3 regions of the Sporacetigenium sp. TC11 genome follow, and region 1 is predicted to be linked to each of the others. Evidence: riboswitches for the same ligand, from Rfam matches in the RefSeq annotation. Region 1 holds a riboswitch; each other region holds the start of a gene.
The links. A riboswitch is a leader RNA that binds a small molecule or an ion and turns the genes downstream of it on or off. The one in region 1 is predicted to bind glycine.
Positions count from the first base shown of each region.

Region 2: another riboswitch for glycine. It lies ahead of ACUSRV_RS08625 (GrdX family protein); the one in region 1 lies ahead of gcvT (glycine cleavage system aminomethyltransferase GcvT).
Region 3: another riboswitch for glycine. It lies ahead of ACUSRV_RS11990 (alanine/glycine:cation symporter family protein); the one in region 1 lies ahead of gcvT (glycine cleavage system aminomethyltransferase GcvT).

Region 1 covers NZ_JBYVNY010000001.1:290,685-301,068, reverse strand. The annotation lists gene ylqF (ribosome biogenesis GTPase YlqF) at 1-333, shown strand, start outside; gene ACUSRV_RS01440 (hypothetical protein) at 470-661, shown strand; gene brnQ (branched-chain amino acid transport system II carrier protein) at 866-2,143, shown strand; gene brnQ (branched-chain amino acid transport system II carrier protein) at 2,323-3,600, shown strand; gene ACUSRV_RS01425 (adenosylcobalamin-dependent ribonucleoside-diphosphate reductase) at 3,720-5,855, shown strand; gene ACUSRV_RS01420 (hypothetical protein) at 5,942-6,160, shown strand; gene ACUSRV_RS01415 (YmaF family protein) at 6,269-6,550, shown strand; gene ACUSRV_RS01410 (hypothetical protein) at 6,733-6,888, shown strand; gene lplA (lipoate--protein ligase) at 7,044-8,024, opposite strand; glycine riboswitch at 8,240-8,338, shown strand; glycine riboswitch at 8,342-8,423, shown strand; gene gcvT (glycine cleavage system aminomethyltransferase GcvT) at 8,487-9,593, shown strand; gene gcvH (glycine cleavage system protein GcvH) at 9,612-9,995, shown strand; gene gcvPA (aminomethyl-transferring glycine dehydrogenase subunit GcvPA) at 9,997-10,384, shown strand, end outside.
Region 2 covers NZ_JBYVNY010000004.1:165,610-175,993, reverse strand. The annotation lists gene ACUSRV_RS08640 (DUF362 domain-containing protein) at 1-264, shown strand, start outside; gene trmL (tRNA (uridine(34)/cytosine(34)/5-carboxymethylaminomethyluridine(34)-2'-O)-methyltransferase TrmL) at 276-746, shown strand; gene ACUSRV_RS08630 (DegV family protein) at 804-1,646, shown strand; glycine riboswitch at 1,940-2,041, shown strand; gene ACUSRV_RS08625 (GrdX family protein) at 2,136-2,510, shown strand; gene trxB (thioredoxin-disulfide reductase) at 2,531-3,478, shown strand; gene trxA (thioredoxin TrxA) at 3,500-3,817, shown strand; gene ACUSRV_RS08610 (glycine/sarcosine/betaine reductase component B subunit) at 3,888-5,174, shown strand; gene grdA (glycine/sarcosine/betaine reductase complex selenoprotein A) at 5,215-5,694, shown strand; gene grdB (glycine reductase complex selenoprotein B) at 5,720-7,033, shown strand; gene grdC (glycine/sarcosine/betaine reductase complex component C subunit beta) at 7,102-8,634, shown strand; gene grdD (glycine/sarcosine/betaine reductase complex component C subunit alpha) at 8,647-9,828, shown strand; gene ACUSRV_RS08585 (BMP family lipoprotein) at 9,997-10,384, shown strand, end outside.
Region 3 covers NZ_JBYVNY010000008.1:43,364-53,747, forward strand. The annotation lists gene ACUSRV_RS11955 (polysaccharide deacetylase family protein) at 1-575, opposite strand, end outside; gene ACUSRV_RS11960 (hypothetical protein) at 645-803, opposite strand; gene ACUSRV_RS11965 (metallophosphoesterase family protein) at 960-1,691, shown strand; gene ACUSRV_RS11970 (ABC transporter substrate-binding protein) at 1,734-2,726, opposite strand; gene ACUSRV_RS11975 (ABC transporter permease) at 2,677-3,489, opposite strand; gene ACUSRV_RS11980 (ABC transporter ATP-binding protein) at 3,489-4,250, opposite strand; gene tenA (thiaminase II) at 4,251-4,919, opposite strand; TPP riboswitch at 5,011-5,111, opposite strand; glycine riboswitch at 5,348-5,436, shown strand; gene ACUSRV_RS11990 (alanine/glycine:cation symporter family protein) at 5,592-6,938, shown strand; gene ACUSRV_RS11995 (hypothetical protein) at 7,095-7,253, shown strand; gene ACUSRV_RS12000 (winged helix-turn-helix transcriptional regulator) at 7,348-7,731, opposite strand; gene ACUSRV_RS12005 (GNAT family N-acetyltransferase) at 7,884-8,414, shown strand; gene ACUSRV_RS12010 (hydrolase) at 8,505-9,188, opposite strand; gene ACUSRV_RS12015 (ATP-binding cassette domain-containing protein) at 9,476-10,384, opposite strand, start outside.

The DNA.
Region 1 (10,384 bases):
AATGTAGCTCTAAATTTAGCTTTTAGTAGAGCTATAAAGGATGAAGTATTAGATGTAGAAACGTTAGCGCTTAAACTTATAGAGAAACTTATGGTAATAGAACCTGAAAAGCTAAGAATAAGATATAAGTTAGAAAACTTAGGAGAAACACCTATTGAAACTATGGATATGATAGGTCAAAAAAGAGGTTTTTATCTAGGTGGACGTGAACTAGACTATACAAGAATAGCTACAACTGTTTTAAATGAATTTAGAGAAGGAAAAATAGGAAATATGACATTAGAAATCCCACAAGATATAAAAGAACAATTAAATAACCAAGATAATAAATAAAAGCTGCTGATAATAGCAGTTTTTTTATTTAACATACATTTAACATAAAATTTACATATCTAATATGAAATTTACGTAATTTTATAATTCATGCAGCATAGATTATATAAATATAAAATTTAAGGGGGTTTTTGTTATGCTAGATAGATTTTTTGACCTTTTAGTTGCAAAGTTGGACCTTGTAATGACTTTTGTAGGTGTATCTATATTTTATCAATTTGCAGGAACAGATTTATTTTCTGCATTTTTATACCCAACAGTTTTAATAATGAGTGCATATGCAATATCTAGCGTAGATGAATTAAAGCAGGAATTATCTAAATCTTAAATGTATTAGTATAAAATTAGTATGTAAATGAAAGACTGAATTCTAGTATGAGTTTGGTCTTTTTTCTATATATAAATAATTTTAAGAAAATAGAAACTATTTGGCATTTTTTTATATATATTGACAAATTTCGCAAAAACTTTAAAATAGTAATATAAAGACAAATATTTAGAAAATTGTCATTTTAAAGAAAGAGGTGTACTTATGAATAAAAAAACTATGGATGTTATCACCGTAGGATTTGCATTATTTGCAATGTTCTTTGGAGCAGGTAACTTAATATTCCCTCCATTCCTTGGTCTTACAGCAGGAGATCAATGGGTAACAGGATTTACAGGATTTGTAATTGCAGACGTGGGACTAGCACTAATAACTGTATTTGCAGCGGCTAAAGCCGGAGGATCTATGAGTGCAATATTAGATCTTGGAGGAAAGCGTCTAGGAGCATTCTTTGGAGCAGCTATAATGATATGTATAGGGCCGCTTTTAGCAATACCTAGAACAGGAGCAACAACATTCGAAATGGGTATAGCACCTGTAATGCCAGGATTTAGCCCAATATTATTCTCAGTAATATTCTTTGGATTAACATTAGTATTAACAATAAAGCCATCAAAAGTTATAGATATAATAGGACAATTTTTAACACCAGCACTTTTAATAGCATTAGCAGTTCTTATAATAAAAGGTATAATAACACCAATTGGTGAAATAAGTCCAGAACCAATGATAGATAATATATTCTCAAATGGTATAGCACAAGGATATCAAACAATGGATGCATTAGCAGCAGCAGCTTTTGCAGCAGTTATAATAACATCACTTGTTCAAAAAGGCTATACAGAAGAAAAAGAAAAATTGAAATTAACTTTAGCTTCATCAGCGGTTGCTGCAGTAGGATTAGTACTTGTATACGGTGGTTTAGCATACTTAGGAGCGACAGTATCTACTATGTATGGAACTGATGTATCACAAGCAGCTTTAGTTGTTACAATAACAGAACATATATTAGGTGGACCAGGTAAAATAATACTTGGAATTATAGTTGCACTAGCATGTTTAACAACTGCTATAGGACTAACAGCTGCAGTTTCAGATTACTTTACAACTGTATCTAATGGCAAACTTAAATATGAACATTTAGTTATAGGGATATGTGTATTTAGTGCTGTAGTATCTAACTTTGGAGTTGATGTTATAATACAATTTGCAGCTCCGATATTAACTATAGTTTACCCAGTAACAATGGTTCTTGTAGTAATGAGTATATTCTCAAATGTAATAAGAAACAGTGCTATTGTTAAAGGTGCAACTTATATAACATTGTTTGTATCTATATTAACTACTGCACAAGGATTTGGAGTAAGTGTTCCATTTATAAATAGCTTACCACTAGCTTCACTTGGATTTAACTGGATAGTTCCAGCAATAGTAGGTGGTATTGTAGGATCTTTCTTCGGTAAAAATAAACAATCTATATAATAATAAAGGAGTCCCAATTGGGGCTCTTTTTTTGTTTACATAAAATAAATACTTATCATGTAAAAATATTTATATGTTTTTTAAAATTTTATATTGACTGAATTAACTAAAAGATTTAAAATATCAATAAGAGGCATAATATTTAGAAAATTGTTGAATTTTGAAAGGGGAGTGTATTTATGAACAAAAGAACTATGGATGTTATCACCGTAGGATTTGCATTATTTGCAATGTTCTTCGGAGCAGGAAACTTAATATTCCCACCATACCTTGGACTTACATCGGGGACTCAATGGGGAATAGGATTTATAGGATTTATAATTGCAGACGTTGGACTAGCATTAATAACAGTTTTAGCAGCAGCTAAAGCAGGTGGATCTATGAGTGCCATAATGAATATGGGAGGAAAACGTTTAGGTGCTATTTTCGGAGCAGCTATAATGATATGTATAGGGCCACTATTAGCAATACCTAGAACAGGAGCAACAACATTTGAAATGGGTATATTACCTTCATTGCCAGGATTTAGCCCAATACTATTCTCAGTAATATTCTTTGGATTAACATTAGTATTAACTATAAAACCATCAAAAGTTATTGATATAGTTGGACAAATTTTAACGCCAGCACTTTTAATAGCATTAGCAGTACTTATAATAAAAGGTGTAATGACACCAATAGGCGATATAAGCCCAGAGCCAATGATAGCTAATGTATTCTCAAATGGTATATCACAAGGATATCAAACGCTTGATGCACTAGGAGCAGCAGCTTTTGCAGCTGTTATAATAACATCGCTTGTTAATAAAGGATATACAGAAGAAAAAGAAAAGATAAAATTAACTTTAATGTCATCAGGAGTAGCAGCAATAGGACTAATTCTTGTATACGGAGGATTAACATATTTAGGTGCAACAGTATCTACTATGTATGGTGCTGATGTATCACAAGCAACTTTAGTTGTTGCAATAACAGAACATATATTAGGTGGACCAGGTAAGATAATACTTGGTGTTATAGTAGCATTAGCATGTTTAACAACTTCTATAGGATTAACAGCTGCAGTTTCAGATTACTTTGCAACTGCAACAAATGGAAAACTTAAATATGAACATTTAGTTATAGGAATATGCGTATTTAGTGCTGTAGTAGCTAACTTTGGAGTTAATGCAATAATAAAAGTTTCAGCTCCAATACTTGTAGTACTTTATCCTGTAATGATAGTTCTTGTAATAATGAATATATTCTCAAATGTAATTAATAATGAAGCTGTTTACAAAGGATCAGTATACGTAACTTTAGTTGTAAGTGTATTAACTGTAGCACAAGGATTTGGATTAAACGTTCCATTTATAAATAGTTTACCACTAGCATCACTTGGATTTAACTGGATAGTTCCAGCAATAGTAGGTGGTATATTAGGATCATTCTTCGGTAAGAAAAAACAATCTGCATAATAAACTATATAACAAAAGAGTCTCAATTTGAGGCTCTTTTTTATTTTTAAATTATATATTTAAAAACGAAGATAATTGGGTATACAAATAAGTATAGGCTTTTGTTAAGGAGGATGTGTATGAAATATATTACTAAAAGAGACGGGAGTTTAGAAAAATTTAATCACATAAAAATATATGATGCTGTATATAAATCTACTTTATCTAGCGAAAAAGGACCTAATGAAGAACTTGCTACATATATTTCTGAATACGTAAAAGACATAGTAGTAAATAATAATAGGACATACAGTGTAGAGGAAATACAAGATTTAGTAGAAGTTGCACTTATGGAATCTAATAGAAAAGATGTTGCCAAAGACTATATATTGTATAGAGAAAAAAGATCGGCTGTAAGAAATAAGCCCTGGGATATGAATGATCTTCAGAAATCTATATGGAGTAATAAGTATAGATATAATAACGAAAGTTTTGATGAATGGATAAATCGTGTTTCAGGAGTAAATACCCGTATAGAAAAATTAATAAGACAAAAAAAGTTTTTATTTGCAGGTAGAATAATTGCAAATAGAGGCCTTTATAAAGACGATATAAAGATAACATATTCTAATTGTTACGTATTAAGTCAACCAGAGGACAATATAGAGAGTATATTTGATACTGCTAAAAAATTGGCTAGGACATATAGTTATGGTGGTGGAGTTGGATTTGATATATCAAAGCTAAGACCTAAAGGTGCTAAGGTAAACAATGCAGCCAGAACTACTACTGGGTCAGTATCCTTTATGGATTTATATAGCATGGTTACAGGACTTATAGGGCAAAAAGGGCGTAGAGGTGCTCTAATGTTGAGTATGGATGTAAGTCATCCGGATATAGGGGAATTTATAGATATAAAAACAGATTTAAATAAAGTAACAAAGGCAAATATATCTGTAAAAGTAACTGATGAATTTATGAAATGTGTTAAGAATAAAGAAGAATACAATTGTACATTTATAGTACAATCGACAGGAGAAAAAATAATTAAAAAAATTGATGCGTATAACTTATTTATTAAGCTTACTAAAAATAATTGGAATTTTGCAGAACCTGGTATATTATTTTGGGACAAAATAGAGAATTGGCATTTAATGAGTGAAGATAAGGAGTTTTATTATGCAGGCGTAAACCCATGTGCTGAAGAGCCTCTGCCATCTGGAGGGAGCTGTTTATTAGGGTCTATAAATTTATCACAATTTATAATACAACCATTTACACAAAATGCAAGTTTCGATTTTAATAAATTTAAATCTTGCGTAAAAGAATGTGTAATAGGATTGAATGAAGTTTTGGATGAAGGATTATCTCTACATCCATTAGAAGAACAAAGGATAAGTGTAGCAAAATATAGACAAATAGGCCTTGGGGTCATGGGAATAGCGGACATGCTTATAAAACTAAACATAAGATATGGATGTGATGAATCTATAAAGCTTTGCGAAGATATAGCAAACACTATGTTAAATTGTGCACTTAAGCAATCTGCATTGCTTGCAAAGGATTTTGGACCTTTTGAAAAATATAATGAAGAAGCTATATTTAACTCTCCATTTTTTATTCAAAATATAGAGCCAAAGGTAAAAGCTTTAGTTAAAAGATATGGAATTAGAAATTCACAACTACTTACAATACCACCAACAGGGTCTATATCTACTATGCTAGGTATAAGTGGAGGAATAGAACCAATTTATAACTTATCTTATGTAAGAAAAACTGAAAGTCTACATGATGAGGATGTTTATTATAAGGTATATACTCCTGTGGTTAAAGAGTATATGGATTTACATGGAATAAGTGATGAAGATAAATTGCCTAATATATTTGTGACATCAATGAACCTAGATTATAAAGATAGAATAAGAATGCAAAAAGCATGGCAAAAATATATAGATGCATCTATATCATCTACAATAAATATTCCTTATGAATTCCCTGTTCAAGGTGTATATGATATCTATATGAATGCATGGGAAAGTGGATTAAAAGGAGTTACTATATATAGAGATGGTTGTCAAAGAAGTGGTGTTCTTATAAATGAAAAATCTAAAAAAGAAGTAACTGTAGAAACATTAGATAAAAATAAAGAAATAACTATAACAGTAGACTATAACGAAAAGATACCATTTAAATGCCCAGAATGTGGATTTGAAGGTATAACTGCTACAGGTGGTTGTACATTATGCCCAGAATGTGGTTATAGTGGATGTAATTAGTATTAAATTACATTAACATACTAGCAAATAATAATTATTTATATGGTGATAATAATTTATGAATAATACAAAAGGAGGAATTATAAATGAAAGATAAGAGCCATATAGATAAAAGTAAATTAGATAAAGTTCCAGCAGGTCATCCATTTGAGTATAGGGACATTGTAAGTGAGGATCTTCCAATGAGTGAACATACTATAGATGGTCGTAGATTCAAAAATGAAGTGCAAAATGGAGAATATAAAAACGTTGAAATTGATGATGAAAATCCAGGTAATAGGATATTGTATAGAAAATTAAAATAAAATTTTTAAAAACCTTGTTAATAAAGTTAGCAGGGTTTTTTTATTGTAACATATATTAATTAATTTTCATATCTTATACTAGCTTATCCAAGAAGGGGGTGACTCTATATGAGATATCACAATCACTATTATGAAGGTATGACAACATTGGATGATGGTCATATTCATTATTATCAAGGAATGACTTCATCAGCACCAAGCGGAATACCCCATGTTCACTATATAGAGGGCGTAACAACTTATAATGATGGACATACTCATTGTTATAAAGTAACAACTGGACCAGATATTCCTACTCCTGATGGAGGTCATACTCATTATATCTACGGTCCAACAGAAGTTAAAGAAAAGCATATACATTATATTATAAACTATACGAGTATTAACTAAAATATAAAAATATAGAGGATAATATAAAACTCTAGCAAAATATTGCTAGAGTTTTTTGTTTTAAATAAAAAATAAATGTCGTAAAAAATTTTCAAATAAATGTATAACATTATGCCATAAAATCATATAATAACTTAAACCAAAAAGCAATAAAATAAAAAAATTTAAAAGGAGTGGTTACTATGGCACCATTTGTAAACAGTATAGCAAAATCAGAAACTAGAGGTTCAAAATGTTCTGTATGTGGTAATGAAGTTAAGGAAAATGAATTTTCAGTAACTTATGACAAGGAAAATTCAAGTTTAGTATGTATATGTAAAGAATGTGAAGAGGTATAAAAATGGAAATCGACATTAGCGACATTAAAAGATTAGATAATACTTAAAAGAGCCCTCTGAATATATAAGAGAAGGCTCTTTTTAAATTTTCAACTTATAAATTTGAGCAAGGTCCCTGTTTTTCAAGGTCGTTGGCGACATGAGTGAAGCGAATTTTATATTAATCCATTAATAAGGTCTTCTATTTTGGCACCAGCCATATAGTCACTAACATCTACCTTTGACAATACCTCATTTATTTCTTTTTCATTATGTCTTATTCCTATTAGTAAATTTTCAATGTCAGAAAGATCAGATTTTCCAAAAAAATCTCCACATATTTTTAAATCAGTTATTACTCCCTTTTCAACATTTAAATAAAATTCTACATTTCCGCCTACATACTTTAACTCGTTAACCAAAGTATATTTAGGTGAGCTTCCAAAATTCCATTCCCAAGTGTTGTACTTCTCGTCATATAATTTTTTTATATTGTTCAAATCTTCTTCTGAGAATTTATAAATCTTATAATCAGTGTTTGTTTGAGAAATGTGTTTCATAATCATATCTTTAAATTCTAATATAGTTAAAGGATTTTTTAGATGTTCGCTAATATTTGTCACCCTACTTGCTACTGATTTTACACCTTTACCTTCAAATTTAGAAGGTTTTACTTTTAGAGCAGAAGAAATATCTGTTATTACTGAAGTAAATAATAAAGTACCATGATGCATAACTTTATTTTTATAATTGCATTGAGCATTTCCAGAGAACTTTCTTCCATCTATTGTTAAATCATTTCGTCCAGAAAACTCTGCGTCTACAGATAATTCTTTTAGTATATCTATTATAGGTTGAGTAAACTTTCTGAAATTATTAAAACTTTTAGCATCATCTGTTGATATGAAGGTAAAGTTTAAATTTCCTAAGTCGTGAAATACAGCCCCTCCACCTGTTAGCCTTCGAACTACTGGTATAGACTTTTCCTTAACATAATCATAATTTATTTCTGATAATGTGTTTTGATTTTTACCTACTATAATTGAAGGTTCATTTCTCCAAAGCATAAAAACATCTTCACTAAAGTTTTTTAGTATGTATTCCTCAGCTGCTAAATTAAAATTAGGGTTTGTGAGATTATTATCAATGAATAGCATGTTTATCCCCCTTGATTATTTATTTTATTAATTCTAAGAAAATACTATCAGATATATTATTAGAATTCAACAGTATATTGTGAACACTTATAAGATTTCAGCATATATAATAATTAGGATTACACTTGTTAAGATATTAATTAGAGTATAATAGTATGAAAATTATAGTATAATTGAATTGTAAAAGGAAAATTTTAGGAACTTAATATTATCAGGTGACATTAACGGGAGATATCCATTTGGATAGCCGAAGAAGCAATAAATTAATGCCGATTAATTTAGAATCTTTCAGGCAAAAGGACCGTTAATTGATGATACTCTGGAAAGTCCCATTAGGGCGCCGAAGAAGAAAAGTAGACTTTTTAAGTTTTACTAAAGCTTTCAGGTAAATATACAGAGATATGAAGGCATATATTATTTATGCTTTCATATCTCTTTTTATTTTATAAAGGGGGTGTATATATGGATAATGGAAAAAAAACTAAACTATATGATGCTCATAAGAGACATGGGGGAAAGGTTATAGAATTTGCTGGATGGCTAATGCCAGTACAGTATGAGGGTATTATTGAAGAGCATGAAGCTGTAAGAAACAATGCTGGATTATTTGATGTATCACATATGGGAGAGGTAGAGGTAAAGGGCAAAGATGCATTTAGATATGTTCAAAACTTAGTTACAAATGATGTAAGCATACTTTTGGATAATCAGGTTATATATACATTTATGTGTTATGAAGACGGGGGAATAGTCGACGACCTTTTAGTTTATAAATTCGACGAAGAACATTACTATTTAGTTATTAACGCTGGCAATATAGAAAAAGATTTTGATTGGATGATAGAAAATAAAGGATGTTATGAAGTTGAGATTTTAAATATATCTAGTGAAGTTTCTGAAGTTGCAATACAGGGGCCAAAAGCTCAGGAAATACTTCAAAATTTAACAGATTTGAATTTAGATGAAATAGAATTTTTTTACTGTAAAAGAGGTGTATTAATAAACGGGATTAAATGTCTTGTTTCAAGAACAGGTTATACAGGAGAAGATGGTTTTGAAATTTATACTGAAAATCAGCACATTGAAAAAATCTGGGATAGTATATTACAAGCAGGGAAATCTTGTGGTATTAAGCCAGCTGGATTAGGCTGTAGGGATACATTGAGATTTGAAGCAGCTCTACCTTTATACGGAAATGAAATTTCTAAGGATATAACACCGTTAGAAGCAGGATTGGGGTATTTTGTAAAACTAGATAAAGATAGTTTTGTAGGTAGAGAAGCTCTTCTAAAACAAAAGGCAGAGGGTTTAAAAAGAAAGCTTGTTGGTTTTGAATTAAAGGGAAGAGGCATTCCAAGACATGGTTATGCAGTCGAAGTTAATGGTGATAATATTGGATTTGTAACAACTGGTTATTTTTCACCAACTCTTAAAAAGAATATAGGCTTAGCTATTATAGATTCTAAATATACTGGTTTTGGAACAGAAATAAATATTTTAATTAGAAATAAACCTGTAAAAGCAGAAGTTATTAATAAAAAGTTTTATAACAAAAACTATAAAAAATAAACTATGGGGGTATTTATTATGAAAGTTTTAAAGGGGTTACTTTATAGTAAGGATCATGAATGGGTAAAGGTAGATGGGGATAAAGCTTATATTGGAATTACTGATTTTGCTCAACATGCCTTAGGAAGTATTGTTTATGTTGAATTACCTGAAGTAGACACAGAGTTAAGTGCTGAAGACATATTTGGTGCTGTAGAGTCAGTTAAGGCAGCGTCTGATTTATTTATTCCACTTGATGGCAAGGTAGTTGAAGTAAACGAAGTCATAGTTGACAATCCAGAGTTATTAAATGAAGATGCTTTTGAAAATTGGATGATTGTTCTTGAAATATATGATAAATCTCAGCTGGAGGATTTATTGTCAGCTGAACAATATGAAGAGTTCTGCGTTAAGGAGGCATAATATGTTTCCTTATATACCTAATACTGATTTAGAGCAAAAAAAGATGCTTGAAATTATCGGAATAAGCACTGTTGAAGAATTGTTTAAGGATATACCTGATAACTTACAGTTGAATAGAAGACTTAATCTTAATGAACCTATGTCAGAACTTGAGGTAAGTAAGGAATTAAAAAATATTTCAGAGAAAAATCTAAGCAATGAAGATTTAGTTTGCTTTCTTGGAGCAGGTGCGTATGACCATTATATTCCTTCGGTTATAAGTCATATTACATCTAGATCAGAATTTTATACTGCATATACTCCTTATCAGCCAGAAATAAGTCAAGGAACTCTTCAAGTAATTTTTGAGTATCAAACAATGATTGCAGAGCTTACAGGCATGGAGGTCT
Region 2 (10,384 bases), on a different contig from region 1:
ATAAACTTTTTTAAAGGTAAAATTCCTAAAATACTTGAACAATATGTGACACTATTTTTTACTCCAAAACCTGCCATAAGATATAAGGATTGTGTTAAATGTGGAGAATGTGCAAGAGTTTGTCCTGCCAAAACTATAGATATGAATGATAAAGGACCCGATATAAATTTAAATTCGTGCATAAGATGTTATTGTTGTCATGAACTTTGTCCTAAAAAAGCAATTGATATAAAAAGACCTTTTGTATTTAGATACATAAAATAAGGAGGAATAATATGGCTTTAAATATAGTGCTTGTAGAACCTGAAATACCTCAAAATACGGGGAATATAATAAGAACTTGTGCAGCTACTAAATCAAAACTGCATTTAGTTAGACCATTGGGATTTTCTATGGATGATAAATATTTAAAAAGATCTGGTTTAGATTACTTAGACTTAGTAGACATACAATACTATGATAGTTTTGATGAATTAAGACAAAAAAATCCAAATAGCAAGTTTTTCTATGGAACTACTAAGGTAAAACAAGCTCATTCAGATGTGGAGTATGAGGATAATTGTTTCTTAGTATTTGGAAAAGAAACAAAGGGACTTCCTGAAGATTTAATAAATGCAAATTTAGATACCTGTATAAGAATACCTATGTTAAACATAGAGAGAGCAAGATCACTAAATTTATCTAACTCAGTAGCTATAGTAGTATATGAAGCATTAAGGCAACTAGATTATCCTAGTATGAGATAACAGGATAAAATTATTAAGTGGTGAATATATATTTAATATATAGAGGGAGATTGTATAATGAGTAATATAAAAGTTGTATGTGATAGTCTATCAGACATACCGAAAACTTTAATAGAAGAATATGATATAGATATCGTTCCTCTAACAATTATAATCGACGGAAAAGAATACAGAGATGGGATAGATATATCTATAAATGAATTTTATACAAAACTTAGAACTGAAAAAGTTGTACCTAAAACTTCTCAAGCTACATATATACAGTTTAAAGAGGTATTTGATAAACACATAAAAGATGGAAAAACAATCTTATATGTTGGAGGATCATCTGCAGCATCTGGAACTTATCAGTCTGGGATTATGGCTAAAAACGATATAGATGGAGATATATATACTTTTGATACTATGAACTTTTCTTATGGAGCTGGTATGCAAGTTGTTCAAGCTGCTAAAATGGCTAAGGAAGGTAAAAATATAGAAGATATATTAAACCAACTACAAATAATGAAAGATAAAATGGATGTAATATTTTCCGTAGATACACTTGAATATCTACAAAAAGGTGGAAGAATATCTTCTACTAAGGCTGCAATAGGAACTATGCTTAACATAAAACCTATACTAGAAGTAAGAGATGGATTAGTTACAAATATAGCCCAGGTTAGGGGAAAAAAGAATGTCATATCCAAAATGGTTGAGTTAGTTAAAGAAAGAGGTGGAACAAACCTCAGTGATAAAACAATAGGCATTGGTCATGGAGATAATAAAGACGAATTGATAAAATTAAAAGAAATGATACAAAAAGAGATAAATCCGAAAGATATAGTTATATTAGATGTAGGAACATCTATAGGAACTCACGCAGGCCCTGGAGTAATGGGAATATTCTACATGAAGTAACAAAAAAACTAAATTTATAACAATCAACCCTTATAACCTATAATTATAAGGGTGTTTTTATGTAAAAACATGTCATAATATTTTAGAAGGATATCTTATATAGAAGTAGAAAGTATATTTAGTACATGAAAAATAATTAAATTAAGTCATAAATGTTAACTAATTATAATAAAATGAAATGTAGCCTTTAGATTGTAAAAATTAATAAAAAATTAACAAAAAAGGATTGAATAACGTTTTCCTAGAATGTATAATAATGGTATAGAAAATTTAGAAAAGTATAAAGAGTCTGAAAGAAGGATATAGAAGAGAGCCAATAGGCCGCCGAAGGGACAAACTTAATTCCTCCCAAGAAATTAAGTGAAATTTTCAGGCAAAAAGACTATATCTGGACAGAACCCTGGAATCAACAGGGAAAACAAATTGGGGTATTTGTTTTCCCTGTTTTTTATTACAAAAAACAACTTAAGAGAAAGTGAAGTGTTATAATTGCTGATATTAACAAACAATCCTCTTGTTAGAGATAGTAATTTAAATAAAAACATTGAATTTTTAGATGAAGATTATATTGGTATACTTAAAAAATGTAGAGATTATATACACTCTGGATATAGATTACTATCTCATCCGCTTTATGGAAGTGTTAAACCAAATGAAACTCCATATAGAACTATAATATTAAAATATGACAAAAAATTAGATATGAATTCTGTAATGTTGATAGAAGAAGCCTTAAATACAGCTACAAAATTTAGAGGAAATTTTGATACACCAAAATGGCCTTTAAATATAATAGAAGACTTCCAGGTAGTTGACCTTGATATATTCAAAAATACAATAGAAAGAATAGAGTATGTAATATAAAAAGGAGGGGTATTATGGATATGGAAAATGTATATGATTTAATAATCATAGGTGCAGGTCCCGCTGGTTTATCAGCAGGTCTTTATGGAGCAAGAGCTAAAATGAAGACGCTAATAATAGAGAAAGACAAAAATGGTGGTCAAATAGTTACAACTGAAGAAGTTGCAAACTACCCTGGATCTATACCAAATGCTACAGGGCCAAGTTTAATAGCTAGAATGGTTGAACAATGTAGAGAATTTGGTGCAGATATGGTAAAAGACACTATACTAGACACAGACCTAGAATCAGACATAAAAGTTTTAAAAGGTGAAAAAGGGGAATACAAAGCTAAGGCTATACTAATAGCTACTGGTGCTAGTCCAAGAAAATTAGGAGCTCCAGGCGAAAAAGAGTTAACAGGTAAGGGAGTATCATATTGTGCTACTTGTGATGGAGACTTCTTCACGGACTTTGAAGTGTTTGCTATAGGTGGTGGAGACACTGCAGTTGAAGAAGGTATGTTTTTAACTAAGTTTGCCAGAAAGGTAACAATAGTACATAGAAGAGATGAATTAAGATGCGCTAAGTCTATAGAAGAAAAAGCTAGAAAAAATCCTAAAATAGATATTTGGTTTGATACAGGTGTTAAAGAAATAAAGGGAGATGGAATACTTGAGTCTATAGTATTTGAAAATACTAAGACAGGCGAAATCTTTGAGTATCAAGCTGATGAAAATGATGGAACAATGGGGTTATTCGTATTTGTAGGATACTTACCACAAACTGATTTATTTAAGGATAAATTAACTGTAAATAAACAAGGATATATAATAACTGATTCAGAAATGAGAACAAATATACCAGGAGTATTTGCAGCGGGGGATTGTAGAGAAAAATCTTTAAGACAGGTAGTTACTGCTACTGCTGACGGTGCAATAGCCGTTATAGCAGCAGAAAGATATATAGATTCTAAATTTGAACATTAATATTAAAGGGGGTATTTTAATATGGTAATACTTGATAAAGAAATTTTTGAAGGTGAAGTATTAAAAGCTGATGGAGTAGTTTTAGTTGACTTTTGGAGTGAAGGTTGTGAACCATGTAAGGCTTTAATGCCAGATATAGAACAATTAGAAGGCGAATATGGTGATAAACTTAAATTCTGTAAATTAGATACAACTAAAGCTAGAAGATTAGCTATACAACAAAAGGTTTTGGGATTACCTACAATAGCTATATATAAAGAAGGCCAAAAAATAGATGAAGTAACTAAAGAAGATGCTAGTAAATCTAGAGTAGAAGAAATGATAAAGAAACACATATAGTCATTTAAGTTGTAAGAGTTGAGGATTATTTGATTCTTAACTTTTAAATAAATATTAGGGGGTGCACCACATGCGTCTTGAATTAGGTAAGATCTTCATAAATGATGTACAATTCGCTGATGTGACTAAAATTGAAAGTGGCGTTTTATATATCAATAAAGAAGAAATGATAAGGGAGATTGGTGGAGATGAGCGTATAAAGTCAATAGATATAGAATTAGCTCATCCAGGAGAAAGTATAAGAATAACTCCTGTTAAAGACGTTGTAGAACCAAGAGTAAAAGTAGAAGGTAAGGGGGGAATATTCCCAGGAATACTTTCTAAGGTTGATACAGTAGGAGAAGGTAGAACTCATGCATTAAAAGGAATGGCTGTTGTAACTACTGGTAAAATAGTTGGTTTCCAAGAAGGTATAGTAGATATGACTGGACCAGGTGCTGACTATACTCCATTTTCTAAACTACATAATGTAGTGGTAATAGCTGAGCCACTTGATGAATTAAAACAACATGAACATGAAAAAGCTGTTAGAATGGTAGGATTTAAAGCTGCTAGATATCTAGGAGAAGCTGGTAGAAATGTTAATCCAGATGAAATTAAAGTTTATGAAACTAAGCCTTTAATGGAATCTATAAAAGAATATCCAGAGCTTCCTAAAGTTGGATATGTTTATATGTTACAAACTCAAGGGCTATTACATGATACATATGTTTATGGAGTAGATGCTAAGCAAATAGTTCCAACTTTATTATATCCAAGTGAATTAATGGATGGTGCAATAGTAAGCGGCAACTGTGTTTCTGCTTGTGATAAAAACCCAACATATGTTCATTTAAACAACTCTGTAGTAGAAGATTTATATGAAGGACATGGAAAAGATTATAATTTCGTTGGTGTTATTATAACTAATGAAAATGTTTACTTAGCTGATAAGGAAAGATCTTCTAACTGGACTGCTAAGTTATGTAAGTATTTAGGATTAGATGCAGTTATAATTTCTCAAGAAGGTTTTGGTAATCCAGATACTGACCTTATAATGAACTGCAAAAAAATAGAAATGGAAGATATAAAAACTGTTATAGTTACAGATGAATATGCTGGTAGAGATGGGGCTTCTCAATCATTAGCAGATGCCGATCTTAGAGCAGACGCTGTTGTTACAGGCGGTAATGCAAATGAAGTAGTAGTTCTTCCAAAAATGGATAAAATCATAGGACATATAGGTGTAGTAGATGTTATAGCTGGGGGATTTGCTGGAAGTTTAAGAGAAGATGGAAGTATAGAAGTAGAAATACAAGCTATAACTGGCGCTACAAATGAAACAGGATTCGGATATTTAACTACTAAAGGATTCTAATTCAACAAACATATAAAAATTTTAAGAGGAGGATATAGTTATGAGCTTATTAGAGAATAAAAAGATCATAATAATTGGGGACCGTGACGGTATTCCGGGACCTGCAATAGAAGAATGTATAAAAACTGTAGATGGAGCTGAAGTAGTTTTTTCTTCAACAGAATGCTTTGTCTGAACTGCTGCAGGGGCTATGGACTTAGAAAACCAAAAAAGAGTTAAAGAGTTTACTGACAAATTTAGTGCAGAAAACTTAGTGGTTATTCTAGGTGCATCTGAAGCTGAAGCTGCTGGTCTAGCAGCTGAAACAGTTACTGCAGGAGATCCAACTTTTGCAGGACCGTTAGCTGGAGTAGAATTAGGATTAAGAGTGTTCCATGTTGTAGAACCTGAAATGAAAGATATATTTGATCCAGGTGTATATGATGAGCAAATCGGTATGATGGAAATGGTATTAGATGTTGATGCTATATTAGATGAAATGAGAAATATAAGAGGCCAATTCTGTAAGTTCAACGACTAATGGAAAGTCGAAAGGGGGGAATTTTATGGAGAAGTTAAGAGTAGTTCACTATATAAATCAGTTTTTTGCTGGGATAGGTGGAGAAGAAAAGGCTGATACTAAGCCACATGTAGCTAATGAGCTACCTCCAATAAGTAAACAATTAAATCAATTATTAGGGGATAATGCTGAAGTAGTAGCTGCAATAGTATGTGGTGACACATATTTTAATGAAAACTTAGAAAGCGCTACTGAAGAAGTATTAGCGATGATAAAACAGTTTAATCCTGAATTATTTATAGCAGGACCAGCCTTTAATGCAGGTAGATACGGAGTTGCAGCTGGTACTATAACTAAAGCTGTTAAAGATGAATTAAATATACCTGTATTAACTGGAATGTATATAGAAAATCCAGGGGCAGATATGTTTAAGAAAGACATATATATAGTGCAAACATCGGACTCTGCAGCTGGGATGAGAAAAGCTCTTCCAGCAGTAGCTAAATTTGCATTGAAATTAACTAAAAATGAAGAAATAGGATCACCTGAAGAAGAAGGGTACATGGCTAGAGGAATAAGAAAGAACTTCTTCTCAGACAAGAGAGGTTCTCAAAGAGCTGTTGATATGCTAGTAAAGAAAATAAAGGGTGAAAATTTTGTTACTGAATATCCAATGCCAGATTTTGATAGAGTTGAACCAAACCCAGCTGTTATAGATCTATCAAAAGCTAAAATAGCTTTAGTTACTTCTGGAGGAATAGTTCCAAAAGGAAATCCAGATAGAATAGAGTCTTCATCAGCTTCAAAATATGGAAAGTATAGCTTAGCTGGTTTTGAGGATTTAACAGAAGAAACTCATGAAACAGCTCATGGTGGATATGACCCAGTTTATGCAAACCTAGATGCTGACAGGGTATTACCTGTTGATGTATTAAGAGATATGGAGAAGGAAGGTAAGATAGCAAAATTACATGAATTCTACTATGCAACTGTTGGTAACGGTACAGCTGTTGCAAGTGCTAAAAAGTATGCGGCTGAAATAGGTAAAGAATTAAAAGAAGCTGGTGTAGATGCAGTTATATTAACTTCTACATGAGGCACTTGTACGCGTTGCGGTGCAACGATGGTAAAAGAGATAGAAAGAGTTGGTATACCTGTGGTTCACATGTGTACTGTAGTTCCAATATCATTAACAGTTGGGGCTAATAGAATAGTTCCAACAATAGCTATACCTCATCCATTAGGAAACCCATCAGTAGATGCTAAGGAAGAAAAATCATTGAGAAGAAAATTAGTAGAAAATGCATTAAAAGCTTTAACTACTGAAGTGGATGGTCAAACAGTATTTGAAAATCAATAAAATAGATGGGCTTTTGCCCATCTATTATAATATATAACACTTTTAAAAACTTATTGGGGGTGCAGAGTATGACTTATCCAGTTTTAAAGGGAGCTAGCTACATATTAGTACATACTCCAGACATGATAGTACATAATGGAAGTACTTGTAGTATGGAGAAAATGACTAATCCTAATTCAGAACTATTAAAAGAAGTTGAAAATCACATAAGAAGCTATGAAGAAGTAGTTAATTATTTACCAAATCAGGTATACATAGGAAATATAAAGCCAGAGGAATTAAGAAAACATCAAATGCCTTGGTTTGATAAGAAGATAGAAGGATCAAGAGACGGAAAATTTGGAGAAATAATGCCTCAAGATGAATTTATAGCACTTATGCAAATGTCAGATGCATTTGATTTAGTTAAGTTATCTGAGAACTTTATAAATGAAGTAAAACCTAAAATGGAATCAAATTATGATGTATTTGCTCCGTACTATACAAAATTAAAGGGAGATAGTATAGACGAAATAGCAAAGTTAGTTGATGAACATATAGCAGAGGGACTATACCACAATAAGCAACTGGTAGGTTGTGTAAAAAGAGCCCATGATATAGACATTAACTTAAATGCACATACTATGTTTGAAAATTTAGTAGTAAAAGCATCTGGAGTTTTATCTGCTATGCATCTAGTAAAAAAAGCTGGTGTAGATCCATTAAGTATAGAATATGTAATAGAGTGTTCAGAAGAAGCCTGCGGAGATATCAATCAAAGAGGTGGAGGAAATTTTGCAAAATCTATAGCTGAAATGGTAGGACTAAATAATGCAACAGGCTCAGATACAAGAGGTTTCTGTGCAGCGCCTACTCATGCATTAATACAAGCTGCAGCACTTGTGCAATCAGGAATATATGAAAATGTAATGGTAGTTGCTGGTGGAGCTACAGCTAAATTAGGGATGAATGCAAGGGACCACATTAAGAAAGGTATGCCAGTTCTTGAAGATGTATTAGGGGGATTTGCTGTATTAGTATCTAAAAATGATGGAGTAAATCCTGTAATAAGAACAGATCTAGTAGGAAGACATACTGTTGGTACAGGGTCTTCTCCACAAGCTGTAATGACAGCTTTAATAACAAATGGAATAGATAGAGCTGGACTTAAAATAACTGATGTAGATAAATATTCTGTAGAAATGCAAAATCCAGACATAACTAAACCTGCAGGAGCTGGAGATGTACCTGAAGCTAACTATAAGATGATAGGGGCTTTAGCAGTTAAAAGAGGAGATTTACAAAGGTCTGAATTATCTAATTTTGTTGAGAAACATGGTCTTCCAGGATGGGCCCCTACACAAGGTCATATCCCATCAGGAGTTCCATATGCAGGATTTGCTATAGAAGATTTAACTAGTGGAAAAGATAATAGAGCTATGATAGTAGGAAAAGGAAGTTTATTCTTAGGACGTATGACTAACTTATTTGATGGGGTATCTTTTGTAGTTGAAAGAAATAATGGATTAGCTGAAAATGAAGGTGGAGCATCTAAAGATGAAATAAAGAAAATGATAGCACAAGCAATGAAGAAATTAGCATTAGATATGTTAGAAGAGTAAGGGGTGAGTTGTATGACTAAAAATAATGCTGCAAATAGAGCAATTGCAGATACCTTCTTGGAAATAGCTAATGCCATTGAAAGTGGTGAATTTGGAAAAAAGGTAAGAATCGGATTAACTACTTTGGGGAGTGAACATGGAGTTTCAAATTTAGTAAATGGAGCACATTTAGCTAAATCTTCTCAATTTGACATAGTTTTAATAGGACCAAAGGTAGAAACTGAATTAGAAGTAGTTGAGGTTCAAAACGAAGAAGAAATGCATAAGAAGATGGAAGAGCTATTGGATTCAGGATATCTAGATGCTTGTGTAACGATGCATTACAATTTTCCTATAGGAGTGTCTACGGTAGGTAGAGTTGTAACACCGTCTAGAGGAACTGAAATGATACTTGCAACTACCACAGGAACTTCAGGAACTAACAGAATAGAAGCTATGTTAAAAAACTCTATATATGGAATAATAGCTGCTAAATCTATAGGAATACAAAATCCTAAGGTAGGTATATTAAATGTAGATGGTGCAAGACAAGTTGAAAGAGCACTAAAACAACTAAAAGAAAATGGATATGATATAAGTTTTGCGGAGTCTATAAGAGCAGATGGCGGATGTGTAATGAGAGGAAATGACTTATTAGCAGGCGCTGCTGACGTTATGGTTACAGATACATTAAGTGGTAATATATTTATGAAAGTGTTTTCTTCTTTTAATACAGGTGGAGATTATGAAGCCATGGGATATGGATATGGTCCTGGTATAGGAGAAAATTATAATAGAAATATACTTATATTATCGAGGGCATCGGGTACTCCAGTTGTGGCAAATGCAATTAAATATGCTTATGACATAGTTAAAGGTGATATAACTAGTGTTTCTAAGTTTGAATTTGACAATGCCAAAAAAGCAAAATTAAATGATATTATAAACTCTATAACTAAAAAGGAAAGTAAACAAGCTCAAGATAATGAGGATGTTAGCCCCCCAGAAAAGGAAGTAGTTATATATTCAATATCTGGTATAGATATAATGGACTTAGAAGATGCTGTTAGAGTTTTATGGAAAAATGGAGTATACGCAGAAAGTGGAATGGGATGCACAGGACCTATAGTTTTAGTAAATGAATCTAAATCTGAAATAGCAATTGATATATTAAGAAAAGCTGGATATGCATCTCAAGAAAAAACTGGATGCTAGGTTTTTAAAGGATGCCTTGATTTATAAGGCATCCTAATTTTATGTAAGTGTTAAAGATGAAAGAGTTGTTTTTGAATAGAAAAAATTCGAAAATATATAGCTAAAAATAGTATATTACTGTAAAATATTAATAGAATATTTTGGAAAATAAGAAATGGGGAGGTACATATGAAATTCAAAAAATTATTGTCAGTAGGTTTATCTGCAATTGTAGCAGGTTCTTTATTAGTTGGATGTAGTACTAAAACAGAAGAAAATACTGCTGGTACAGAAGAAACTTTAAAAGTTGCTATGGTTACAGATGTAGGTGGAGTAAATGACCAATCATTTAACCAATCAGCATGGGAAGGATTACAACAAGCCAAAAAAGAATTAGGTGTAGACGTTAAATACTTAGAATCAAGTCAAGATGCAGATTATGCTCCAAATATAGAAACTTTAGTAGATGGAGAAAATGATTTAATAATAGGTGTTGGATACAAAATGGCAGATGCTATACTTGAAGCTGCTGAAAATTATCCAGATCAAAAATTTGCTATAATAGATCATGATTATT
Region 3 (10,384 bases), on a different contig from region 1:
GATATACTATATACTCCTGGATTAGACCAATCTCTAACATCTACAGTATTACACCACAAAACAAACTTTAAATTTAAATCACTTACTATATTAATTAAGTTTTGATTGATCCCTTTATATGGAGGTCTAAATAAAGTTGGCTTTGTTCCTGTAATATCATATACAGCTTCTTGTCCCTTTAATATTTCATCTTCTACTTTTGATTTATTATGTTTTTCTGCGTTAATATGATTATAAGTGTGATTTCCTATTTCATGCCCTTCTTCTTTTATTCTCATAACTATATCTGGATAATCCTCTACTTTATTACCAACTACAAAAAACGTAGCTTTTGCATCGTTATCTTTTAATATGTCCAAAATTTGAGGTGTAAATTTTTCATGTGGCCCATCGTCAAATGTCATAGCTATAATCTTTTGATTTTTTGTTCCATTTTTTATTATAAATCCTTCAGGTACAACAATATCTGAAGTACCTTTTAAATATATATTTGTTGAATTTTTTATATTAAAGTTGTATATAGTAGAAACTAATATAACAAGGATACTTGATAATAATAGTACCTTTTTTACCATGCTTATCACCTCTGTGACATACTCCATTTACAGTTATATAATAGAGTTTTAATTAGTAGTTTTCACAAGTTATTCTGGATCTAATGACTCAGTTGTATCGTCTGTTTGGCCACCAGTTGTATTTTGACCTTGTCCAGGATTTGCTTGTTCATTTTGGTCAATTGACTTATTAGTACATCCAGCCAAACTTAATACAATCAATCCTATTGCCACAGCTTTTTTTATCATTTTTCGGCGCCTCCTAATATTAACTTTATATATATTATTTTATTAATACTGTAAATTTATTTACCATAATTTGAATTATATTGAAAGTTAAACCTAATAATTTAATAATTTTTAGGAAATACATTATATATCAGTATTTTATATGGAGGTACATTAATGAAAATAGGTTTAATAACTGATATACATGGGAATTTTCCTGCTTTGAAGGCTGTACTTGATGATATAGATAAAAACAAAGATATAAATGAAATTTACTGTACAGGTGATATGATTGGAATTGGTCCAAATTCCAATGAAGTTTTAGATACTCTTTTTTCTAGAAATAATATATATATGACCTTAGGAAATCATGATGAATATGTTTTAGCTTTGTCAAATAATGAAAAATACCCCCATAAGGATAAAAAATCATTAGAACACCATAAGTGGATAGCAAATAGATTGGATAAATCTTTGGCATCAAAGTTAGAAAAGCTTCCACGTTTTATAAGAAATAGCTTTTGTAATAAATCTGCATTATTTTTACATTACCATTTAAAATCAAATATGATAAATGAACACATTAGCAAAGATCCTTATCATAAAGTTGTACAGCCGTCCCTTGAAAACCTTAATAATCTTTTTGATGACTGTAGAGAAGATATTATATGTTTTGGACATCATCATCCTCTTCAATTTTTTAAAACTGAAGACAAAATTTATTTAAACCCAGGATCTTTAGGTTGTTATCATAAGCCCATAGCCCGCTATGCGGTTATATCCTTTGATAATACCAGTGTAGATGTTGCATTTAGAGAAGTAGAATATGATAATACTGAATTTCTTGAACACTTTAAAACCCTAGACATTCCAAATAAAGATTTTATCATGGATGGTTTTTATTTATAAATCAAAAATCCAGCAGTACTTAAACTGCTGGATTTCTATATATTACTTAAATAAATCTTTGCTATTAACTTCTTTCTTAAGTAAATTCTTTTCTCTTAACCACTTTACATTCTTAGTCCAATTTTCTTCATCTTGGCTTAAGAATTTACCACTTTTATTTTCCATAAGAGGCATTAATATTTCTAAGCTCTTCTTTTCTACTTCTGCATCAAGTGGGAAGTTTTCATTTTGAACATTTAACACTAAATCTAAAGCTTTTTCAGGATTATTTTGAGTATATTCAAATCCTTTTTTAGCAGCATCTAAGAAAGCTTGTATAGTTTCATTATTATTCTCAATTGCATCGTCACTAGCTATAAATGCTAACTCATAATTGTTAGGTACTCCATAATCTGCTGGATTAAAAGTATCTAATTGTATTCCCTCTTTTTCTAATAATATCTTTTCGTGGTTTATGTATCCGCCTATTATTCCATCAACCCTTTTAGTTTGAATAGCAGCCATTAATTCATAACCTACATCTACAAACTCTATTTTTGAAGGATTTCCACCAGATTCAGCAACCATTGCCTTTACTGTTTCCTTATCAATATCAAATGATGGATAACCTATTTTCTTTCCTTCTAAATCCTTTAATGTTTTAACTCCTACATCTTTACGAACCATAAGTTGATTTAATGAACTTCTAACTATTGCACCAACTGACTTAACTGGAATATCTTCCCCTTTAGCCAAAATAATTTGTTTTGGATAACTTATAGCTAAATCAGCTTGATTTGAAGCTACTAGTTTAATTCCATCTTCTGTACCTGATGGCGTAATTAAATTAACCTTTAACCCTGCTTCTTCAAAATAACCCTGATCTTGGGCAGCATATAAGAACGAATGAACCGCATTTGGATACCAATCTAGTAGAACATCTACTTCTTTTAAATTTTTTGTAGCTTTTGTTTCTTCCTTCTTAGAACATCCGCTTAAAACTAAGCTAAACATCATAACTATTACTAATAACATACTCACTCTTTTTGATTTCATGATTCTCCTCCTTAGTTTTTTTTCTATATTTTAATAAAATCCTTTCTAGTAAAAACCCTATTGAAAACAAAGTTAATCCTAAAAATGATAACACTAACACTCCTGCAAAAACTGAATCTGATTGTAACATTCCAGATGCTCTTTTTACATATATACCAAGTCCTTTTTCAGCTCCTAACCACTCTCCTATGGTAGCCCCTGCAACACTATATGTAGCAGCTATTTTTAAACTACTTAAGAAATTAGGCAGTACAGAATTCATATGTAATTTTAAAAATATCTGAAGTTTACTTCCTCCTAATGCTTTTAAAACATCTTCTAAATCTTTATCTACACTATTTAATCCATCTAGAGTACTTATAACTATAGGAAAGAAACAAAACAACACTACAACTGCCACCTTTGACCATATCGTATATCCAAACCACATAATCATAATAGGTGACAATGCTATCGTTGGAATTGTTTGAGAAAATATTATAATTGGGTATAATGTTTTTCCTACATTTTTCCAAAGATATATAGAAAGTGCACAAGATATACCTATAATTACTGATATACTAAGGCCTAATATTGCTTCACCTAAAGTTATTAATGAATGATTGTACAATAATTCTCTTTGGGTGAACAAAGCATCAGTGACTTTAGAAAACCTAGGCAAAATATACTTTGGTATATTAAAATATGGTATTAAAAACTCCCAAGCTAAGAAAATAAATATTAAAAATGTTATGGGGAATATATAATCCTTAAATTTCTTCATTATATCCTCCCCCCTTTACCATCTATCTCATCGAGAATATTTAAAATATCCCTTTTTAGCTCTATAAATTCACTAGAAAGTGTTGTTTCATAGTTTCTAGGTCTTCTAAAATTAACGTCTATAGACTTTAAATTTTTATATGGTATTTGTGTGCAAATTAGTATTCTATCAGATAAAAGCAATGCCTCATCAATATCGTGAGTTATCATAAATACTGTATTTTTTTGTTTTTGGCAAAGATCTAATAACCATGTTTGCATCTTTCTCCTAGTCAATGCATCTAAAGAAGAAAATGGCTCATCTAATAAAAGTATTGAAGGATTATTTACTATAGCCCTTAAAAAAGAAGCTCTTTGCCTCATACCCCCTGATAATTCATGAGGGTATGATTTTTCAGTACCTTTAAGTCCAAAGTCTTCAAAGTATGTAGCTGCTATTTTTCTAGATTCTTTTTTACTATGACCATTTAATTCAAGTCCAACAGCTGTATTGTCGAGGATATTTCTCCAAGGCATTAATGAATCATTTTGGGGCATATATCCTATAACATTTTTATTATATTCCTTTGCTATTTTGACAGTGCCTGTTTGTGGTTTTAGTAGCCCTAAAATCAACCTAAAAAGAGTACTTTTCCCTGTTCCACTAGGTGCAATTATTGTAATAAATTCATTTTTGTCTATGCTAAAGGATAAATCATCGATTATAAGTTTTCCTGAATCTTTATACCTAAATGATAAATTATTAATTTCTAGTGCTTTCATCTAAATAACCCAACTTTCTTTTTTATAACACCCATCCCAAAACATGTACTCATATTTTGAAGAAAGGACAAAGAGATTTTCTAATTTTTGAAGTTCTCTCTCTGGAAGACCTTCAGCAAGTCTGTCCATTAATTTTATACACCAATCATTTTCCTTATTGTATTCTTCATCTGCATAAGTAAGTATCCACTCTTTATAAAGAGGGTGCTCTAATGCCTTTTTATCTTTAGCTAAAGTATTACCAATAAACGCATAACTCCACATACAAGGAAGTAGTACTGCCACTAATTCTGCTAATGATCCTTGATTAGATATTTGAAGCATAAACTTAGTGTATGATAAGTTATTTGCATTTGGTTTTGTACCTTCAAGTTCTTCTTTAGTTACTCCAAACTTCTTTGCAAATTCAATATGTGAATCCATTTCAATATTTACTATAGCATTTGCACATCTAGAAAAAGCTTTCATATCTTCTAAATTATCTGCTTTAACCATTCCTAATGCGAAAATTTTTATGTAATCTATTAAATAAACATAGTCTTGTTTAACGTAAAAACAAAACTTTTCTTCTTCCAAAGTGCCTTGACTGAGTTCTTTAAGGAAAGGATGCTCTAGGTAAGCTTCCCAAATTGGTTTAGCTTTTGATAATAATCTTTGTGAAAATTGCATAAAAAAACTCCTTTCAAACAGTATTTAACATACCATCGAAAGGAGTTGATAATTCAATAATTATAAATCTATATAAACTAGATTTAACTTATGTATTATACTACAACTTCCCTTCGCTGGCATTATCCAGTGCAGGTTCAAAGGGTCTGAATAAAATTCATCTCAGCCATAACGGCTCCCCTAGTACATATCTAAATTTTATACTTTAAATAAAATAATGTCAATGATTAGTAGAATTCTGTCGATATATTATTTGTATAAAAATCAAAATATTTAGTTGACATTTATCATAGTATGCTTTAATATAATCTAAAATAATGCTAATAACAAATCAATACCCGATTGAAGCTTTATAGAAGAGTTGTCAAATTTGACACACCGAAGGAATAACACTCTCAGGTACTTTTATAAAAGTAGGACTGTAAAGCTTAGGGAACTCTGGAGAGACCCATTATGGGCGCCGAAGGGGCAAGGCAATTTAGCTCAATCTCTCAGGCAAAAGGACAGGGATCACATACTATATACTTAGTACTTTTTTGAGTACCTTTTTATAGTTGTCATTTATCCAGAGCTGAATCTATATTAGATTTAGCTCTTTTTAATTCTCCTGTCAATTAATTCATTTTTCTCTGTTGATTTATTAAAGCAAATAATTTTAAGGAGTGTATTTTTATGAATTTAATTGATGTTTTAAACCAAATGGACACTTTCATATGGGGTCCACCTTTACTTTTACTATTAGTAGGTACTGGTATCTTATTTTCTTTTAAGCTTGGATTTTTGCAAATTACTAAACTCCCTACTGCTCTAAGGTTGATTTTTAAAGCTGAAAACAATGGTAGTGGTGATATTTCTAGCTTTGGTGCTTTATGTACAGCTCTTGCTGCTACTGTTGGTACAGGAAATATAGTTGGTGTTGCTACTGCTATAAAAGTGGGAGGTCCTGGCGCATTATTTTGGATGTGGGTTGCTGCATTCTTTGGTATGGCTACTAAATATGCTGAAGGTGTTCTTGCTATAAAGTATAGAACTAAAGATGAAAACGGGCAAATATCTGGTGGACCAATGTATTACATAGTAAACGGTATGGGTAATAAATACAAACCTCTTGCAATTTTCTTTGCTATAAGTGGTGTGTTAGTTGCACTTTTAGGTATTGGTACTTTTACTCAAGTTAATTCTATAACTGATGCCATTAACGGAAGTTTTGGAATTGACCCTAGAATGACTGGAATTGCCTTGGCTTTAATTGTTGCTTTAATTATATTTGGAGGACTTAAAAATATATCTAATGTTTCAACTGCGTTAGTTCCTTTTATGTCAGTTCTTTATATATTAATATGTTTATTAATTCTAGCAAGTTCATTTGATAAAATACCATCTGCTTTTATGTTGATAATCAAAAGTGCTTTTACTCCGGTTTCTGCATTTGGTGGATTTATGGGAGCTAGTGTTTCTATGGCTATTAGAAATGGTATTGCTCGTGGTGTATTTTCTAATGAATCAGGACTTGGTAGTGCACCTATTGCTGCAGCTGCTGCTAAAACTGAGTGGCCTGCTGAACAAGGTCTTATTTCTATGACTGGTACTTTTATAGATACTTTAATTATTTGTTCTCTTACTGGTTTTTCACTTATATTGTCCGGTGTTTGGCAAGGAGATTTAAATGGTGCTATTATGACTCAAAGTGCTTTTGAAAGTGTACTTCCTGGTATCGGACCTTTATTTTTAACAATTAGTTTAACCTTATTTGCTTTTACTACCATACTAGGGTGGAGTTATTATGGTGAAAGATGTTTTGAGTTTTTATTTGGTACTAAAGGCATAAATGGTTATAGAGTTGTCTTTGTTTTTATGGTACTTCTTGGATCATTTTTAAAGTTAGAAGTAGTTTGGATAATTGCCGATATTGTAAATGGTCTTATGGCTATTCCTAACTTAATTGCTCTACTTTACCTTATGCCTGTGGTTGTTTATGAAACTAAGATTTATATGGATCATTTAAAATCTAATAAATAAAATCATTTGTATTTTAATTCTCATCAATAAAATACAAAATAAGTATTGCAAATATAACTAAATATAAACTTAATAGTTAAAAAATAACTAGACTTTTTATATATGGATATAGACAAAATAATATTGACTTTAAAATAATAAATAAGGAGTGATACTATGTTTAAAATGACAAATTTAAAATCTGATGAGTTAAAAGCAGTACAAGAATTAGAACAACAGTTAAAAAGTAGATTAGGTGAAGATATTGCATTAATCGCTTGGAAAGACGAAGATAAAGATAAAACTAAAGATACTCATAAAGAATCTCATATGTAAAAGATGTAAATTAAAATTGTGATTTTTAGTTATTTTATAAAAGTGGTGAGACTCAAATCTCACCACTTTGTATTTTATTTATATACCTTTAAACTTAGAGAGTTGATTCTAATTCTAACTTTTCTTTATCAAAAGTGTCTATTTGCTTATTTCTCATAGTTTTACCCCATCTTGCTAATGATTCAAGTGCAGGTATTAAGTCTTTACCATCTTCTGACAATGAGTATTCTACCCTTGGTGGTATCTCCATATACTGCTTTCGATTAACAAGGCCATAGATTTCCATTTCTTTTAAACATTGGGATAACATCATATTTGTTATTCCATCAACTTTTCTTTTAAGTTCGTTATAACGCAAAGTATCATTTTGATTCAAAGCCCATATAATAGGAAGTCTCCATTTACCCCCAATTAATTCTAGGGCATATGTTAATGGACAATTTTTAGTATTTTCATTTTCATTACTTTTACTATTCATTTAATAACTCCTTTAGTCAGTTTTTTCTTACTTAGTCATTAAATACTGCATACTTGTAGTTTTTTTATCATGTATTATAATTATATCATAATTGATCAATTAATTTTATTTAGGAAATCCTAAGGCTTATTTAAATACAAGGAGTGAAATAAATGAATATAACATATGAAGTTATACCTAATGATAAAATTGAATACTGTAAAGATTTATGCAATGAACTAATGGTGTTCCAAAAATCAGTGGCAACAGTTACACCAGAATTATTTAATCCAATGAATTTTGATTCTAGAATGGTTCCTTCTGTGAAAACTGCACTACACAATTACATTGTAGTTGTAAGAGATAATAATAAACCAGTTGGTTATGTATATTCTAACGTATCTCCAAAAGAAACATATTGTAGCGACTTTGCAACTTTCTTTGATCTTTCTTCTGTAAAAAGATCTAATGTAGGATGTTTATCACAATTTTATATTAAAGAAGAGTATAGATCAAAAGGAATTGGATCAGTGCTTTTCGATATGTCTATGAAATGGTTAAAGGAATTTGATGATATTGATGATTATTTCGTATTTGTTTCAAATGGTAATGCTAATGCTTTGGAGTTTTATAAATCTAAAGGTTTTCTTGTTAGTCATGACATATTAGATGGTTTTATAACTGTTTTAAGAGATAAATTATAATTACATTCCTTATGCTCTTTGAGATTGGCATTTGTAGAATTTTAAGGGACTAGATTATTAAAATAACACTAGTCCCTTTTTATTAAAAATTTAATCATTTGATTCATTCTCATATTTAACTCTATATACGTCCATTCTCTCACTAAACATATCAGCTATAGATGGTGGCGTGTATGTTATGGCATTAGCCCCAGCTTCTATTGTTTCAACAATAGTCTTTTCAGTAGGTCCTCCTGTCGCCATAATTGGAAAATTTGGGAACTTCTCTCTTATTTGTCTAACTATGTGAGCAGTTCTTTTCGCACCTGAAACATTTAATATTGTTGCTCCTGCATTAATTCTAGCTTCAATATCCTCATACTCTGAAACAACAGTAACTATAATAGGTATATCGATGGTTTCTCTCATGTTCCTTATAACTTCATTTGGTGTAGGGCTATTGACAACAACTCCCATTGCACCCTTAAACTCAGCATCTAAAGCTAAGTTTACCACTCTTTTTCCCATTGTAGTCCCGCCGCCAACACCACAAAAAACTGGAACATCTGCAGTAGATACTAAAGCTTCAGTTATAAGTGGCTGAGGTGTAAAAGGATATACAGCAATTATAGCATCTGCATTATGATTTTTAATAACAACTACATCAGTTGTAAAAATAAAAGACTTTAGCCTCTTTCCAAATATTTTTATGCCAGTAGCTTGTCTTATTACAGATGGCATCTCAATTATATGACTTCTAAGCATCCCTTTAATTTCCGGTACATGTCTACTCATCGATCGTCCTCCTTATATTGAATTTAATTAGTTCAATACGCTTAATACTTAATTATACAACAATTTATAATGATTAAGAAACATACTTTTTCAATTTAAAATATATTTTCATTAAGATGTCTAAGATAAATATAATTTTATCACATTATGCATGTGACTGAATAGTACAAATTTTTACATAAAAATACATAACTTTTAAAAAATCAATTTAGTTTAAATAACACTAAACTTAGTATTATCAAAAAAATATAAAATAATAGGCTAACTAGAAGAGTTAGCCTATTGCTTTATACGCACAAAAATTTCCCTGTTACAGAATTTTTATTGGAGATTATCTCACCTGGAGTACCAACGGCAATCACCCTACCTCCATCTATTCCACCTTCTGGCCCAAGATCTATTATCCAGTCAGAAGCTTTTATAATTTGTTCATTATGTTCTACTACTATTACTGTACTTCCATAATCTACAATTCTATTTAAAAGCACAATAAAATTTTCTACATCAATTGGATGCAGTCCTGTTGTCGGTTCATCAATTAAATATAGATTGTTCTTGCCTTCGTTACTAATTAATTCTTTTGCAAGTTTTAATCGTTGCCCTTCGCCACCTGATAAAGTAGTCAATGTTTGCCCTAGTTCAAGATAACCTAATCCTACATCTTTAAGTAAATTTAGGACCTTAAGAATTTTTGGATAATTATCAAATGCAATAATCGCATCTTCAATAGACATTTCTAAAACATCTTTAATAGAATTTCCGTTATATTTTACAGATAAAACATCATCATTAAATTGGTTTCCACCACAAACTGGGCAAGGAACTTCTAAATTCTCAAAAAACAGCATATTGCTCGTGATGTATCCAAGGCCTTCGCAATTCTCACAACGTCCGCCCTTCGTATTAAATGAAAAGTGCTTAATATTTAATCCTTTTTCTTTTGCATCCTTTAAATTACCAAAGATTTTTCTTATTTCAGAATAAACATCAGAATATGTTGCTACATTTGAACGCTTCATCTTAGTAATAGGAGATTGCTCTACTGTGATTATTTGATCAAATATTTCAGTTCCTGTTACAATATTACAATCTGTTTGATTTTTTGTACCCCATTTTGATAGTACATCAAATACCAATGTTGATTTTCCAGAACCTGAAACTCCAGTAACACTAATCAAACAGTCAATAGGAAATTT